One region of the Cupriavidus sp. 291-E7 genome, then DNA from elsewhere that is predicted to be linked to it. Evidence: riboswitches for the same ligand, from Rfam matches in the RefSeq annotation. Region 1 holds a riboswitch; the other holds the start of a gene.
The links. A riboswitch is a leader RNA that binds a small molecule or an ion and turns the genes downstream of it on or off. The one in region 1 is predicted to bind glycine.
Positions count from the first base shown of each region.

Region 2: another riboswitch for glycine. It lies ahead of AC3FLX_RS01750 (D-amino acid dehydrogenase); the one in region 1 lies ahead of gcvT (glycine cleavage system aminomethyltransferase GcvT).

Region 1 is NZ_JBYOJV010000007.1:166,994-174,710, forward strand. Features, by position in the region: gene gcvP (aminomethyl-transferring glycine dehydrogenase) at 1-2,607, opposite strand, end outside; gene gcvH (glycine cleavage system protein GcvH) at 2,685-3,065, opposite strand; gene gcvT (glycine cleavage system aminomethyltransferase GcvT) at 3,179-4,306, opposite strand; glycine riboswitch at 4,395-4,523, opposite strand; glycine riboswitch at 4,545-4,632, opposite strand; gene AC3FLX_RS14480 (YMGG-like glycine zipper-containing protein) at 4,710-4,934, opposite strand; gene AC3FLX_RS14485 (UvrD-helicase domain-containing protein) at 5,221-7,308, shown strand; gene AC3FLX_RS14490 (response regulator) at 7,663-7,717, shown strand, end outside.
Region 2 is NZ_JBYOJV010000001.1:376,932-384,648, forward strand. Features, by position in the region: gene AC3FLX_RS01730 (M81 family metallopeptidase) at 1-47, shown strand, start outside; gene AC3FLX_RS01735 (hypothetical protein) at 66-533, opposite strand; gene AC3FLX_RS01740 (histidine kinase N-terminal 7TM domain-containing protein) at 678-2,255, shown strand; tRNA gene AC3FLX_RS01745 (tRNA-Leu) at 2,346-2,432, shown strand; gene AC3FLX_RS01750 (D-amino acid dehydrogenase) at 2,554-3,822, opposite strand; glycine riboswitch at 3,882-3,996, opposite strand; glycine riboswitch at 3,997-4,095, opposite strand; gene AC3FLX_RS01755 (M20 aminoacylase family protein) at 4,158-5,369, opposite strand; gene AC3FLX_RS01760 (MFS transporter) at 5,390-6,706, opposite strand; gene AC3FLX_RS01765 (LysR family transcriptional regulator) at 6,992-7,717, shown strand, end outside.

The DNA.
Region 1 (7,717 bases):
CTCGATCATCAGCGTGCCCGGCACCGGGAAGCTCATCGTCGGCGCGTGGAAGCCGTAGTCCATCAGACGCTTGGCCACGTCCTCGTTGCTGATGCCCGTGGTCTTCTGCAGCGAGCGCACGTCCAGGATGCACTCGTGCGCCGCCAGACCATGCTGCCCCGTGTACAGCACGGGGAAGTGCGGCGACAGGCGGCGGGCCACGTAGTTGGCGGCCAGGATGGCGTTCTCCGTGGCGGCGGTCAGTCCGGTCGAACCCATCATCGCGATATACATCCACGAGATCGGCAGGATGCTGGCCGAGCCGAACGGTGCGGCGGAGATACCGCCGATGCCGTTGTCATCGCGGCGATAGCCAACGCTGTCCTGGTTCGGCAGGAAGTCCGCCAGGTGCGCGCCCACTGCGACCGGACCCACGCCGGGGCCGCCGCCGCCGTGCGGAATGCAGAACGTCTTGTGCAGGTTCAGGTGCGATACGTCGCCGCCGAACTGGCCCGGCGCGGCGACACCGACCATCGCGTTCATGTTCGCGCCGTCGACATAGACCTGACCGCCGTGCTTGTGCACGATCTCGCAGATCTGCTGCACGCCTTGCTCGAACACGCCATGCGTGGACGGGTACGTGATCATGATCGCAGCCAGGTTCTTGCTGTGCTGCTCGGCCTTCTTCGCCAGATCGTCGAGGTCGACGTTGCCGTTTTCATCGCAGGCCACGACCACGACCTTCATGCCGGCCATCTGGGCCGATGCCGGATTGGTGCCGTGCGCCGACGACGGGATCAGGCAGATATCGCGATGGCTTTCGCCACGGCTGGCGTGGTACGCGTGGATGATCAGCAGACCCGCGTATTCGCCCTGCGAGCCGGCGTTCGGCTGCAGGCTCACGGCTGCGTAGCCGGTGGCGGCGCACAGCATTGCTTCCAGCTGGTCGATCATTTCGCGATAGCCGACCGTCTGGTCCAGCGGCGCGAACGGGTGGATGTTGCTGAACTCGGGCCACGTCACCGGAATCATCTCGCTGGTGGCGTTGAGCTTCATCGTGCAGGAGCCGAGCGGGATCATCGTGCGGTCGAGTGCCAGATCCTTGTCGGCCAGCGAACGCAGGTAGCGCAGCATCTCGTGTTCGGCGTGATGCGTGTTGAATACCGGATGCGCCAGGTATTCGGATTGACGCGCCAGCGCGGCCGGGAAGCCGTCACCGACCGACGCCTCGATCTTGTCGAAGTCGGGCACCGGCTTGCCGTGCGCGAAGATTTCCCACAGCGTGACCACGTCCTCACGCGATGCGGTTTCGTCGAGCGAAATGCCAATGCGCGAGGCGCCCACATGGCGCAGGTTGATGCCGCGCTGCGTGGCGGTGGCGTGGAAGGCATCGGTGTTGAAGCCGGTTTCCAGCGTCAGCGTGTCGAAGAACGTCGCGTTGACCGGTGCCAGACCCAGCGTCTTCAGGCCGGCGGCCAGCGTGGCGGTCAGGCGGTGCACACGTTGCGCAATGCGCTTGAGTCCCTGAGGCCCGTGGTAGACGGCATACATCGACGCCATGACGGCCAGCAGCACCTGCGCGGTACAGATGTTCGAAGTGGCTTTCTCGCGGCGGATATGCTGCTCGCGCGTCTGCAGAGCCAGGCGATAAGCCTTGTTGCCCTGCGCATCGATCGTCACGCCTACCAGGCGGCCCGGCATCGATCGCTTGAAGTCGTCCTTGACCGCCATGTAGCCCGCGTGCGGACCGCCGAAGCCGAGCGGCACGCCAAAGCGTTGCGAGTTACCCACGGCTACGTCGGCACCCCATTCTCCCGGCGCGGCGATCAGCGTCAGCGCCAGCAGGTCGGCGGCGGCCACCACCAGGCCACCAGCGGCATGCACCGCATCGGCAATGGCGCGGTAGTCGTTCACATCGCCATTCACGCCGGGGTATTGCAGCAGCACGCCGAAGGCATGCGCCTGCGCGGCGTCCGCGGCGGGGCCGACCTTGACCTCGATGCCCAGCGGCAGCGCGCGCGTGCGTACCACTTCCAGCGTTTGCGGCAGCACGTCGTCAGCCACGTAGAACGTGTTCGATGCGTGCTTGTTCACGCGCTGCAGCAGCGTCATGGCCTCGGCGGCGGCGGTGCCTTCGTCGAGCATCGACGCATTGGCAATGTCCAGGCCGGTCAGGTCCGTGATCATCTGCTGGAAGTTCAGCATCGCTTCCAGACGGCCCTGCGAGATTTCGGGCTGGTACGGCGTGTACGCGGTGTACCAGGCAGGGTTTTCGAAGATGTTGCGCAGCACCACGCCCGGCGTGAGCGTGTTGTAGTAGCCCTGGCCGATGAAGCTCTTGAGCACGCGGTTCTTGTTGGCCAGGCCGCGCAGCCGTGCAAGCGCGGCTTCCTCGGTCAGTGGCGCGGTGAACTCGCCCAGCGACATGCCGTCGCGGCGGCGGATGGCGGCGGGTACCACGGCATCGATCAGCGCGGTGCGGCTGTCGAAACCAAGGACCTTGAGCATGTGCTGCTGTTCGGCGGCATCGGGGCCGATATGGCGGGCGGCGAAGGCGTCGCGCGCCTCCAGTTCGGCCAGCGTGGGCCGTGCTTGGGCGGCTGCATTCATGGGAAGCGGGGCGTTCATGGCAAGGGGTCTCGTCGAGCGGGCGGCGGCAGGTGGTCGGCCTGGCCGCCGCGCGCGGCATCAAACTGTCAGCGCAATCAGGCGCCGACGCTGGCCTTGTAGGCGTCGGCGTTCATCAGGCCGTTCACGTCGTCGGCGTTGGCCGGCTTCAGCTTGAACAGCCACGCGTCGAACGCGTTGGTGTTGACCGATTCCGGCGAGGCCGAAGCGGCGTCGTTGACCGCGATCACTTCGCCGGCCACCGGCGCGTAGATGTCGGAGGCCGCCTTTACGGACTCGACCACGGCGAGCGCGTCGCCGGCGCCAACCGACTTGCCCACTTCAGGCAGTTCCAGGAAGACGATGTCGCCCAGGGCGTCCTGTGCGTGGTCGGTGATGCCGATCGTCAGCGTGCCGTCGGACTCAACGCGCACCCATTCGTGCGACTCGGTGTACTTCAGGTCAGCGGGGAAGTTCATGAGGTTCTCCGTCAATTCAGTGTGTTTCTTGTTTCAAGCACCCGGTCCGCAGCAGGTTGGGCTCGAGCGGACGGGTGGAAGGGCGACCGTTGGGTGTGAAGCCGGGCGATGCCTCAGCTCACGAGTGCCTTGCCATTGCGCACAAACGGCAGTTTAACCACAGTAGCGGTCAGTTTGCGGTCACGAATCTCGACCTGGACGTCGGTGCCGGGCACCACGTCCTTCGGCAGGCGGGCGAACGCGATCGACTGCTGCAGGCTCGGGCTGAACGTGCCGCTGGTGATTTCGCCGTCGCCGGCCGCGGTGATGACTTTCTGGTGCGCGCGCAGCACGCCGCCCTTGTCGCGCAGGATCAGGCCCGCGAATGTCTGCTTCTGGCCGCCGGCCAGCAGGGCCGATTTGCCGAAGAAATCGCGCTCGCTTTGCAGGTCGACGGTCCAGGCCAGGCCCGCGTCGAGCGGCGAGGTGTTGATGTCCATGTCCTGGCCGTACAGATTCATGCCGGCTTCCAGGCGCAGCGTGTCGCGCGCGCCGAGACCAGCCGGGCGTACGCCGGCGGCGGACAGCTTTTCCCAGATACCGGCGACGTTCTCGGCCGGCACCACCAGCTCGAAGCCGTCTTCGCCGGTGTACCCGGTGCGTGCGACCATCAGCTCGCCCATTTCCGGGTCTTGCACGACCAGCGCGTTGAACGGCTTCAGTGCATCGGCGGGCTGGGTGGAGGGGAAGGCTTGATAAACCTTGGCGCGTGCGTTCGGACCCTGGACGGCCACGATGGCCAGATTACCGGCGCCGGCCGGGGCCACGTCGCCACGGCGCGGCGTGATCGTCACGTCGCTGCCGGTGGCCGCATTGCGCGACCGGATCCATTCGATATCGCCGACGGCCGTGCTGGCGTTCACCACCAGGCGGAAGTGGTCCTCGGCAAAGAAGTAGACGATCAGGTCGTCGATGACGCCGCCTTTCTGGTCGAGCATGCACGAATACAGTGCCTTGCCCGCCGTCTGCAGCTTGTCCACGTTGTTGGCCAGCAGCCCGCGCAGGAAGGCGCGCGTGTTGGCGCCATGCAGGTCGACCACGCACATGTGCGATACGTCGAACATGCCGGCATCGGCGCGCACGGCGTTGTGTTCCTCGATCTGCGAGCCATAGTTGACCGGCATGTCCCAGCCGCCGAAGTCGACCATGCGGGCGCCGAGGGCGCGATGAATAGCGTTGAGGGGCGTGGCCTGGAGCGTCATGAATATCCTCGGGGGCGGTTCGAAAACGAAAAAAGGGTCATCCGCCGCAACGATCGGCGCACCAATGTGCAACCAATCCGCTGCGGCGGATGACCCCTCTGTCCTCGATACCTGAGAGATTACGGACCCTCGCTTGCGCGTAGGCTCCGTGCGCCCCTTCGGTGGACATGCTCACCCTGCATGGCAGTGGCGGATGTCGCTCTCCAGAGTGCGGCATGCATCGTGTGCATGTTGCATGCCGATCCGGTCGGTCCGTGGTGCCTGAGAGTTTTTGGGTAGTTCCCCTTCGGCGGCGCAGTCGCTGCGCGCTCTCCCGGCCGGATGCGCGAGAATGTACGGGACCGGTCTGCCTTTGTCAAACACACCTGACGCCGACGGCAGGTCTCGCCCCCAGGCCGGCGAATTAGCGGCGGTCCTTCGTCACGACGTTGCCGACCACGCCACCCACCGCGGCGCCGCCCAGCGTGCCGAGCGCGCTACCGTCGGTCAGTACGGCACCACCCAGCGCACCGGCGCCCGCGCCGATTGCCGTGTTCCGTTGTTTCGGGGTCATGTCCGCGCAGCCGGCAAAGCCAGCCAGCACGGCACCAATCAGCGCGACCTTGGAAAGTGTGCGAAGCGTCTTCATGATGGCTCCTTCTTTTCAATGGTTTGTCATCGTTTCGATGTGTTTGGTCTGGTGGTCCGAACCGGTCGCGCAACGCGCGAGACCCGCGCGGTCGTGCAAGGTAAGAGGCAAGCTCCGTGCCCCGCGTGCCCCCGCTTTACGATTGTTACCAGCCTGAAACGCCGCTTGTCGGACGCTGTCCGACACCGGGCTGAAAGACATGAAGCGCGTGTTAACATCGACGCCTTTGGCGCGCCGCGTCGCACGTGCGCCTTGATACATCCCGCCTGCATCGTTTCCCTGCCCCATGACCCACGGACTCAACGCCGCGCAATCCGAAGCGGTTCGCTACCTGGACGGCCCCTGCCTTGTGCTGGCTGGCGCCGGCTCCGGCAAGACGCGCGTGATTACGCAAAAGATTGCGCACCTGATTGAGGACAAGGGGTTCGAACCGCGTCACATCGCCGCCGTCACTTTTACGAACAAGGCGGCCAAGGAGATGCAGGAACGCATCGGCAAGCTGATGGAAGGCAAGACCACGCGCGAAGGGAAGCGCATTCCACTCAAGCAGCTGACGGTTTGTACGTTTCACTCGCTTGGCGTGCAAATCTTGCGCATGGAAGCCGAGCATGTCGGGTTGAAGCCGCAGTTCTCGATCATGGATTCGGACGACTGTTTCGGGCTCGTGCAGGAGCAGCTCGCCACCACCGACAAGAAGCTGATCCGCAGCGTGCAAGGCACGATCTCGCTGTGGAAGAACGGCATGGTCGATCCGGAGACCGCGCTGGCGCAGGCCGCCAATGCCGACGAGCATCAGGCGGCGATGGTCTATCGCAACTACGTGGCCACGCTGCACGCGTATCAGGCGGTGGATTTCGACGATCTGATCCGGCTGCCCGCCGAGCTGTTCGCACGCGATGAAGCCGTGCGGCTGAAATGGCAGAACCGCCTGCGCTATTTCCTGGTGGACGAATACCAGGACACCAACGCGTGCCAGTACCAGTTGCTGAAGCTGCTGGCCGGCGGGTCGCACCTGCGCGCACCGGCCTTTACGGCCGTGGGCGACGACGACCAGGCCATCTACGGCTGGCGCGGCGCCACGCTGGATAACCTGCGCCTGCTGCAGACCGATTTCCCGGACCTCAAGGTCGTCAAGCTCGAACAGAACTATCGCTCGACCGTGCGCATTCTCGAAGCGGCCAACGCGGTGATTGCGAACAACCCCAAGTTGTTCGACAAGAAGCTGTGGTCCGAGCATGGTATGGGCGATCCGATCGCGGTGCATCCGATGAACGACGAAGAGCACGAGGCGGAGTCGGTGGTGTTCCGGCTATCCGCGCACAAGTTCGAGCGTCGGGCGCAGTTTCGAGACTATGCGATTCTCTATCGCGGCAATCACCAGGCGCGGCTGTTCGAGCAGATCCTGCGGCGCGAGCGGATTCCCTATGTGCTGTCCGGTGGCCAGAGCTTCTTCGACAAGGCCGAGATCAAGGACATCTGCGCCTACCTGCGCCTGATCGCTAACCCCGACGACGATCCCGCATTCATCCGCGCCATTACCACGCCGCGCCGTGGCGTGGGCAATACCACGCTCGAAGTGCTGGGCACGTTCGCGGGCCAGGCCAAGGTTTCGCTGTTCGAGGCGGCGATGATGGGCGGTATCGAGGCCAAGCTGCAGCCGCGCCAGCTGGAACCGCTGCGTGTGTTCTGCGAATCGATGGTGCGGCTGGCCGACCGTGCCGCCAAGGACCCAGCGACCGTCGTGCTGGACGATCTGATGGAAGGCATCCACTACGAGGCCTACCTGTACGACACGTTCGACGAACGCCAGGCGCAGTCGCGCTGGACCAACACGCTGGAATTCCTGGACTGGCTCAAGCGCAAGGGCACGCGACCCGAAGCGGATGGCGAGGGCGAGGCTACCGGCTTCGACAACGCCGATGGTTTTGGCGACGAAGGCAAGAACCTGCTGGAACTGACGCAGACCGTGGCGCTGATGAGCATGCTCGAAGGCCGCGAGGAAGATCCTGACGCGGTAAGACTGTCGACGCTGCATGCATCGAAAGGCCTCGAATATCCGCACGTGTTCCTGGTGGGCGTGGAAGAGGGCATCCTGCCCCACACCCGCGAGGACGAAGACCTTGGCGACGACAAGATCGAGGAAGAGCGCCGCCTGATGTATGTGGGCATCACGCGCGCGCAACGCAGCCTGCAGATCAGCTGGTGCAAGAAGCGCAAGCGCGCGCGCGAAACCTATTCGGTCGAGCCGTCCCGCTTCATCGCCGAGATGAAACTGGAGGATGGCCCCGCACCGCAGGACGCGATGCCTGCCATGAGTCCGAAGGATCGGCTCGCCGGCCTGAAGGCGCTGCTCAACAAGCCTGCCGCAAGCTGACGTTGATACAAGGCCGACAAGACGCCGGAGTACAGCCTTACTACGATTGCCACCGCGTGAGAACGTCTCGGCGTTCCTGCGACGCACCGTGCCCGCCCTTCGGTTGCGGTGCGGCTGGGCGCATGCGAGCCCGGCTTCTTCCCTGTTGAACGCTCCCGGATGCGGCAGCACCGGGAGCGTATTTTTCTCCGGCCGGCACACAGCGCCAGCGCCACCACCTTCGTGGCACGGGGCAGGCCACATGTGGCCCTTTCCGCACGTATCAACTTTGATACAAAGCCGGCATCGCCTGTAATCTCCTGGCTGGTACATTGGCCGCTCGGAATTTCCGCGTCTTTCTTATTTCCACACCACATGGACCTGTCGCAAAACCTGCCCATCCGCCTGCTGATCGTCGACGACGATCCCC
Region 2 (7,717 bases), on a different contig from region 1:
CACCCGGCATCCGTCTGAAGCCAATGGGCCGGCCGTTCCAGGGCTGATGCGCGGGTAGCGCCCGTTCAGAGCTTCTGCTGCGCCGCCAGCCGGAAGATCTTTGCCCAGCGGTTGGCGGTATCGCGGTCCGGTACGGGAATGGCCCATTCGGCCTGCTTGTGGTGCTGCAGTGCCACGACCACATACCAGTGGCCCTGGCGCGCCTCGGGCCGCGCGCCGTCGATGTCCGCAAAGATCATGACTTGGCGCTGGCCGCCCATTTCCAGCACGCCGTTCTTGCGTTCGGCATCGATCCTGAGGTTGCCCCAGTCGCCGCGCAAGGCCAGGATGCGCTCGCCCTTGACGCGCCGGCCGTGAATGGCGCGGTAGCGGCGCAGCCATGCCATGAACAGCGCGGTCAGCGCGGCGAGCACCGCAAGCACGGCGGCGGTACCGGCCAGCATGCCGGCCGCGGCCGCCACCGTCTGGTAGAGCCGGACCATCCCGTAAACAAAGGCGGCGATGACCGCGAGGCCAAGAAGGATAATGGGCACGTCTGGTTTCCGTAGTGTTGCCGGGTGGTATTGACGAGTGTGGCGCCGTGGCGGATGCCCGCCAGCGTCGGACAGCGCGGGCCTATAATGGTTCGCCCCCGCACTGCCTGGCGAAGGGGCGCTATCCGGTTCGGCCACTCGTCAATGCCATCGTATCCTCTCGTCCTTTGCCTGACCATTGCCGTGGTGTGCAGCGTGGGCATGGCTGTCGCAGCGTGGCCGCGGCGCGATGATCCCACCGTGCGCGCGTTTCTGCTGCTGGCCGCCGGCGTGGCCATCTGGAGCGGTGGCCGGTTGCTGGAGATCAGCGAGACGGAACTGGCTGGCCGTATCTTCTGGGCCAAGCTGCAGTATGTGGGCATCGTGGCCGTGCCGATTGGCTGGCTGGTGGCGATGGTTCACCTGAGCCGCCCGCGCTTTGTGGTGCCCTGGTCGATGCTGTGGGTGCCGGTGTTTGCGGCATTGCTGACGCTCGTGCTGGTCTTTACCAATGAGCGCCACCATCTGATCTGGACCACGATCGAGCGGATGCCACCGGGCGTGGCGCCTGGCGCGGTATTCCATCACGGCATCGGCTATACCGCCGCGGCGGCCTGGACGTACGCGATGCTCGGTCTGAGCATGTACTTTCTGGCCACGGCCGAAGTGCCGAACGCCGCGTTGTCAGTGCGCGGCCGCAACGTGCTGATGGCCGGGCTGATGTTGCCGCTGGTCACGCATATCGCCTACCTGTATCGCTGGACCAGTCCGCTGGGCGGCGACCTGACGCCCGCCACGTTTTCGTTGATGACGTTGCTGGTCTGGTTCTGTGCGCTGCGCACGCACCTCGACGATACGGGGCACTATGCGCGGCTCCGCGTATTCGACACGATCCGCGAGGGCTGCGTGATCCTGGGCGCCGATGGGCGTATCGTGGAATTCAATCCTGCTGCCGCACGGCTGGTGCCGGAGTTGTGCCGTGGGCAGATTCCGCCATCGATCTGGCACGACGCATTGAACGCAGCGGGCGAGGTGTCGCCCGTCATTCCGGACGGGGCCGGGTACGAAGTGGCGGTGGAACCGGTACGTCGCATGGATGGCAAACAGATCGGTCTGCTCGTGTTCATGCGCGACATCAGCCGCTACCAGTCGCGCGAGCTGGCACTGGCCACCCAGCTCGGCGAAACCACGGAGCAGTTGTCGCGCGTACAGGCGGACCTCGACATCGACGCGCTGACCGGCATTCCGAACCGGCGCTACTTCCAGCGCGAGTCACACGAAGCTGTGGCGCGTGCGTTTGAGCGCGGCACGGAACTCGGGCTGCTGATCCTGGACGTCGATCTGTTCAAGCAATTCAACGATCTTTACGGACATCCACGTGGTGACGAATGCCTGCGGCAAGTGGCGGCGGCGCTGACTGGCGTACTGCGCGGCGCGCAGTTCTGCACGCGCCTTGGCGGCGAGGAATTCGCCGTGGTGTTGCCCGATTCCTCGATGAAAGAAACGCGCGGCATTGCGCGCAGCATGGTGGCGGCCGTGCGCGAACTTGGCATTCCGCACAACGGCACGCCTGTGCAGCCGTATGTGACGATCAGCGTGGGCGCCGTGTGCGCGGTACCGGAGGCCGCGCGGCTGGAGCCGCTGCTGCATCGCGCCGACAGTGCGATGTACCGCGCCAAGCGTGCTGGCCGGAATCGTTATGTGCTCGACGCCAGCGTGTATCTGGGGGTGCAGAACAGTTGATATCGAGGCCGGTTGAAAAAGGGCTTGCAAATTCCGAAAGCTTCTGTAGAATTCGCGGCTCGCGTCGCAGCAGCAATGCAGCGAAACGAAGCCCAGATGGCGGAATTGGTAGACGCACTAGGTTCAGGTCCTAGCGGTGGCAACACTGTGGAGGTTCGAGTCCTCTTCTGGGCACCAATTCAAAAGCCCTGCTCATTGAGCAGGGCTTTTTTCATTTTGGCCAGGCCATCGATGCAGCGTCGGGAGTTCTCCCCTCTCCCGCTGCGCGGGAGAGGGGCCGGGCGAGAGGGTCAGCGCCTCAAGCCGCCACGCCGCTTGCGCCTCCGCCAACGGCCACGCACCCGTCCTGCGGCACCGCCTGCCGCACCACATCGCCCACCATCTCGGCCGTCACCGCCGACAATGTCCAGCCCAGATGCCCATGCCCCGTGTTGTAGAACACGTTGGCCGCATGCCCACGCCCAACGCGCGGCATCATGTTCGGCATCATCGGGCGCAACCCGGCCCAGGGCACCACGCTGCGTGTGCTCACGCCCGGGAAGCACTGCTGCACCCAGTCGATCAGCGGACGAATACGGTCGGCGCGGATATCGCGGTTGACGCCGTTGAACTCGGCCGTGCCGGCCACGCGGAACCGGTCCACACCCAGACGGCTGGTCACGAGCTTGGTCTCGTCGTCGAGCAGGCTCACGGTCGGCGCGCTCGCCTGGCTTTCGGCATCGTTCAGATTCACGGTGATCGAGTAGCCCTTGACCGGATAGATGTTGACGCGGTCGCCAAGCTGCCGGGCAAAGCCGCGGCTGGCTACGCCCGCGCAAATCACCACGCCGTCGAAGTCGCGCGACGTCGGCAGGTTATCTTCCGCCGATACCACGGTCACGCGCCTGCCAGTGGTCGATACGGAACGCACGTCCTGGTTGTACAGCGTCTGCACGCCCAGGCGCCGGATCGCAGTGGCCAGTCCGCTGGTGAACTTGTGGATATCGCCGGTGGAATCGCTCTCGGTGTAGTAGCCGCCGTAGTAGGTGCCGGCCAGAGTCGGCTCGATGTCACGCATCTCTTCCGGCGTGACCGGCCGGCGTTCCAGCCCGCCATCGGCCAGCAGCTTCGACACGCGGCCGGCATGTTCGAACCCCGACTTGTCCCGATAGATATGCAGGATGCCGCGCTGCTTCAGGTCGAAGTCGATGCCTTCGGCCTGCGCCCAGGCAAACAGGTGCTCGCGTGCCGCAACGGCCAGCCGTGCCGTCTCGACCGTATTGGCACGGTAGTGCGGAATCGACGCGATGAATTCGGCAAACCAGCTCAACTTGTGCCACGAGGGGCGCGGGTTCACCAGCAACGGTGCATCGGCGCGCAGCATCCACTTGATGCCCTTGGCCAGGGTGGACCAGTGCGTCCAGACTTCGGCATTCGATGCCGACAACTGCCCGCCGTTGGCGAAGGACGTTTCCATCGCGGCATAGCGATGCCGCTCGAACAGCGTAACGGAGAAGCCGCGTTTGGAGAGGGCGTAAGCGGTCGTGACGCCGGTAATACCGCCGCCGATCACTGCAATGGTTTTCATGTGGAAGGTCTTCCAGGACGTCATGGGGTGGCAGTCCACGGCGCACCATGCGCTACGCGGACGCCCCCTCTGTCCTTGACCTGAGAGATTCGCAATGCCGCGTGAAAAAACGGGCATCGCTTGCTCCTTCGGTACCACCGGCCGACGTACAAGCCGGGGGTTCTTCAGAGTGCACTGGCGATACCGGTCCTTTTGCCTGAGAGTTTCCGGGGCGGTTGCTCCTTCGGCGCCGTGCTGCCTGATGGCAGGCACGGACTCTCCCGAGATCGCGGGATACAGCGGTGGCAACTATGCCACAGAACTTCAGGAATCCGCTATCGGGATTTCCAGCATGGTCAGGGCTGGGCAGTCAGAAAGCGTTGCGCCAGCCGCACCCAGGCGGCGGCACCGAGCGGCAATACCTGGTCGTTGAAGTCGTAGCCGGGGTTGTGCACCATGCAGCCGCCGAACTCGCCCTCGCCGTTGCCGAGGATCAGGTAGCAGCCCGGTACGGCATTGAGCATCCATGCGAAGTCCTCGCTGCCGTTCAGCCCCTTGGGTGCGTGCGTCACCACCTGATCCGCGCCAACGAGTTCCGTGCAGACTTCCTGCGCCAGCGCCGTGGGTGCCGCCGCGTTGACCATCGGCGGTGTGAGCTGGCGATAGTCGATCTGCGCCGTCACACCGTGTGCCTGCGCGGTCAGGCTCACGATCTCGTAGATGCGTGCTTCCACCAGTGCGCGGGTTTCGGGGCGCGCGGCGCGCACATTCAGGCCAATTTTGACTTCTTCGGGAATCACGTTGTGCGTGGCACCGGCGTGGATGAAGCCGACCGAAACCACGGCGGTGTCGTCAGGCGCGACGTTGCGCGCCACCACGGTCTGCAGTGCCGTGATGATCGCGGCCGATGCCGCGATCGGGTCCTTCGATCGATGCGGCATCGCACCGTGGCCGCCAACGCCGCGAATCGTGACGTCGGCAACGTCGGACGATAGGCTCACCGGACCTTCGAGCACGCGAAACGATCCGGCGGGCACGCCGGGCATGTTGTGCAGTGCAAACACGGCGTCGCACGGAAAACGCTCGAACAGGCCATCGTCGATCATCGCGCGCGCGCCGCACAGGTTCTCTTCGTCGGGCTGGAAAATCAGGTTCAGCGTGCCGTCGAAGCTGCGCGAATCGGCCAGCGCCTTGGCCGCGGCCAGCAGGATCGCGGTGTGTCCGTCGTGACCGCATGCATGCATGCGCCCAGGCGTCTTGCTGGCGTAGGGCAGGCCCGTGGCTTCGACAATCGGCAAGGCATCCATGTCGGCGCGAATGCCCAGCCGCCGTGTGCCATTGCCCACCTTGAGTTGCCCCACCACGCCGCTTTTGCCGATGCCGGTGTGCACGTCGTAGCCCCAGCTTTCCAGTAGCGTCGCCACCAGCCGGCTGGTGGCGCCTACTTCGAAGCCAAGCTCGGGTTGGGCGTGAATCTGCCGGCGGATATCGACGAAGGTTTCGGTGTCGATGGCGGGCAGCAGGTGCGGCAGGAGCTGGAACGGCGTCAGGGTCGGTTCGCGGGTCATGGTTTCGGTCTCGCAGAGGTTCAGTGTTCGCGTTTCTCGGCAATGCGCAGCACGGCGGTCAACGCCAGTACCCCGCACGCCATCATGTAGAAGGCCGGTGACATCGGGTTGCCGGTCTTTGCCAGCAGCCAGGTGACGATGAATTGCGACGAGCCGCCGAACACGGTGACTCCCACGCTATAGATCACGGCCAGGCCAGTCGCCCGTACGCCGGCCGGCAGCATTTCCAGCAGCATCAGGAACAGTGGCGTGGTGCCGAGGTTGATGCTGGCCGTGAGCAGGGCGGACAGGCACAGCACCAACGGCACGCTTGGGTAGTGGTTCATCAGCCAGAACGCGGGATAGACGGCGATCAGGCTGAACAGCAGCGATCCGGCAACCAGCGGCTTGCGCCGGGGGAGCCGGTCCGCCAGCGTGCCGGCGGCCAGCGAGACGACCAGCAGCGTGACGCCCGTGACACAGCCGGACAGATACGACAGCGACGCCGGCATATGCAGCACGCGAATCATGTACGTCGGCATGAAGAACACCACCAGGTACATCGTCGCCGTGCCCGCGGTTCCGGCCAGAATGCCGAGCACCACCTTGCCGGCATGGCGTCGGAACAGTTCGCCGACGGGGCTTGGCGCGTGCGCGTCGGCCTCGTGCGTTTCATCGAGATTGGCGCGGATGTAAAGGCCCACGGGTGCAATCAACAGGCCCAGCAGGAACGGCACACGCCAGCCCCAGCTTTCCAGCGCGTCGGTGGACAGCAGCGCGTAGAGCGTGGCGCCGGTGGCAGCGCCGGCCAGCGCGGAAATACCCTGGCTGCCGATTTGCCAGCTTACGCGCCAGCCACGGCTTTTCACGTCGCCACCTTCCATCAGCATCGCGGTAGACGCGCCGATCTCGCCGCCAAGCGAAAAGCCCTGCAGCAGGCGGCCCGCGAGGATCGTCAACGATCCCCACACGCCCGCCGTGGCGTACGTGGGTGCCAGCGCAATACACAACGTACCGATCACCATCAGCCCGATCGTCAGCGTCATGGCCGCCTTGCGACCACGGCGATCCGCATAGTTGCCGATCACCACGCCGCCCAGCGGACGCATGACGAAGCCGATGCCGAACGTGGCGACGGCGAGTAGCAGCGACCCGTACGGACTATCCGAAGGAAAGAACAGCTTGCCGATCAGCAGCGAGAAGAAGCTGTAGACCGTGAAGTCGAACATCTCCAGCGCGTTGCCGATGGAACACGCGGCGATGAGGCGGAACTGGCTTGGCCGTGCGGCATGGACGGCGGGCGCCGCGGCTACGTCAGCGGACAGCGGTGTGCCGGCGGGCAAGGTTGCGTTGTTCATGTCGGGGGCTCCACGAACCGGGTTTCGAAAATCGTGGAGCCGTTCTTCCCGGCATCCATCGCTTAAGTCGTACGTCCTTGGCGATGGAGTATTCCGGCAAACACAGCGCACCGAAAATCATTTATTGTCATCGTGATAACGAAATGGAATCACCGTCATCAACCCCGGCCGCATGCCATCAGGACTAGTACCTACGCGGCGCATTCGCAGGTGGCGTGCACGGCAAATGCGCACGCGCGCACCACGGCAAGGCATGGGGGAAACGGGCGATCAGGAGAAACCCCGATGAAGCTGCAACAACTGCGCGTGCTGCTGGCGGTAGCCCAGCACGGCAGCATGCATGAGGCCGCGCGCAGCCTGCATACGTCCCAGCCGGCGCTGTCGAAAGCGATTGCCGAGCTTGAACGTGAGCTGGGTGTCACGCTGATGTCGCGCTCGGTGCGCGGCGTGAGCCTGACGGCCTACGGCCTGGCGCTGGTTCGGCGCGCCACCGTGGTGGAGCAGGAGCTGCGGCATGCGCTGGAAGACATCGAATCGATTCGCGGCCACGCCGAGGCGCAGCTTCATATCGGCTTTACGGCGGTGGCATCGAGCGGCGCATTGCCGGACGCCGTGGCGGCCTACCGGCAGCGCTATCCGAACGTGACGCTTCGCGCGCAGGAACTGCGGCCGCAACAGATCATGGAGGGGTTGCGTGAAGGGCGGCTCGACCTGGGGCTGATCTCGACCAACGGCGGCCCAGGCGGCGGTGGCATGCAGTGGGAGCCCTTGTTCTCAGTCGGCATGGGACTGGCCGTGCGGCCCGGTCATCCGCTGCGCCGCGCCCGGCGTCTGCGCGCGCTGCTCGATGCCGACTGGCTGACGCTCGATCCGCTCGACGATCCGGGCAGTCCGCTCGCCAGCCTGATGCGGCTGCACCGGCTGGACATGCCCAAGCGCATCGTGCAAAGCGCGTCGAACCTGCTGGGTTTGCAACTGGCGACCAAGACCGACCTGATCAGCGTCTGGTCG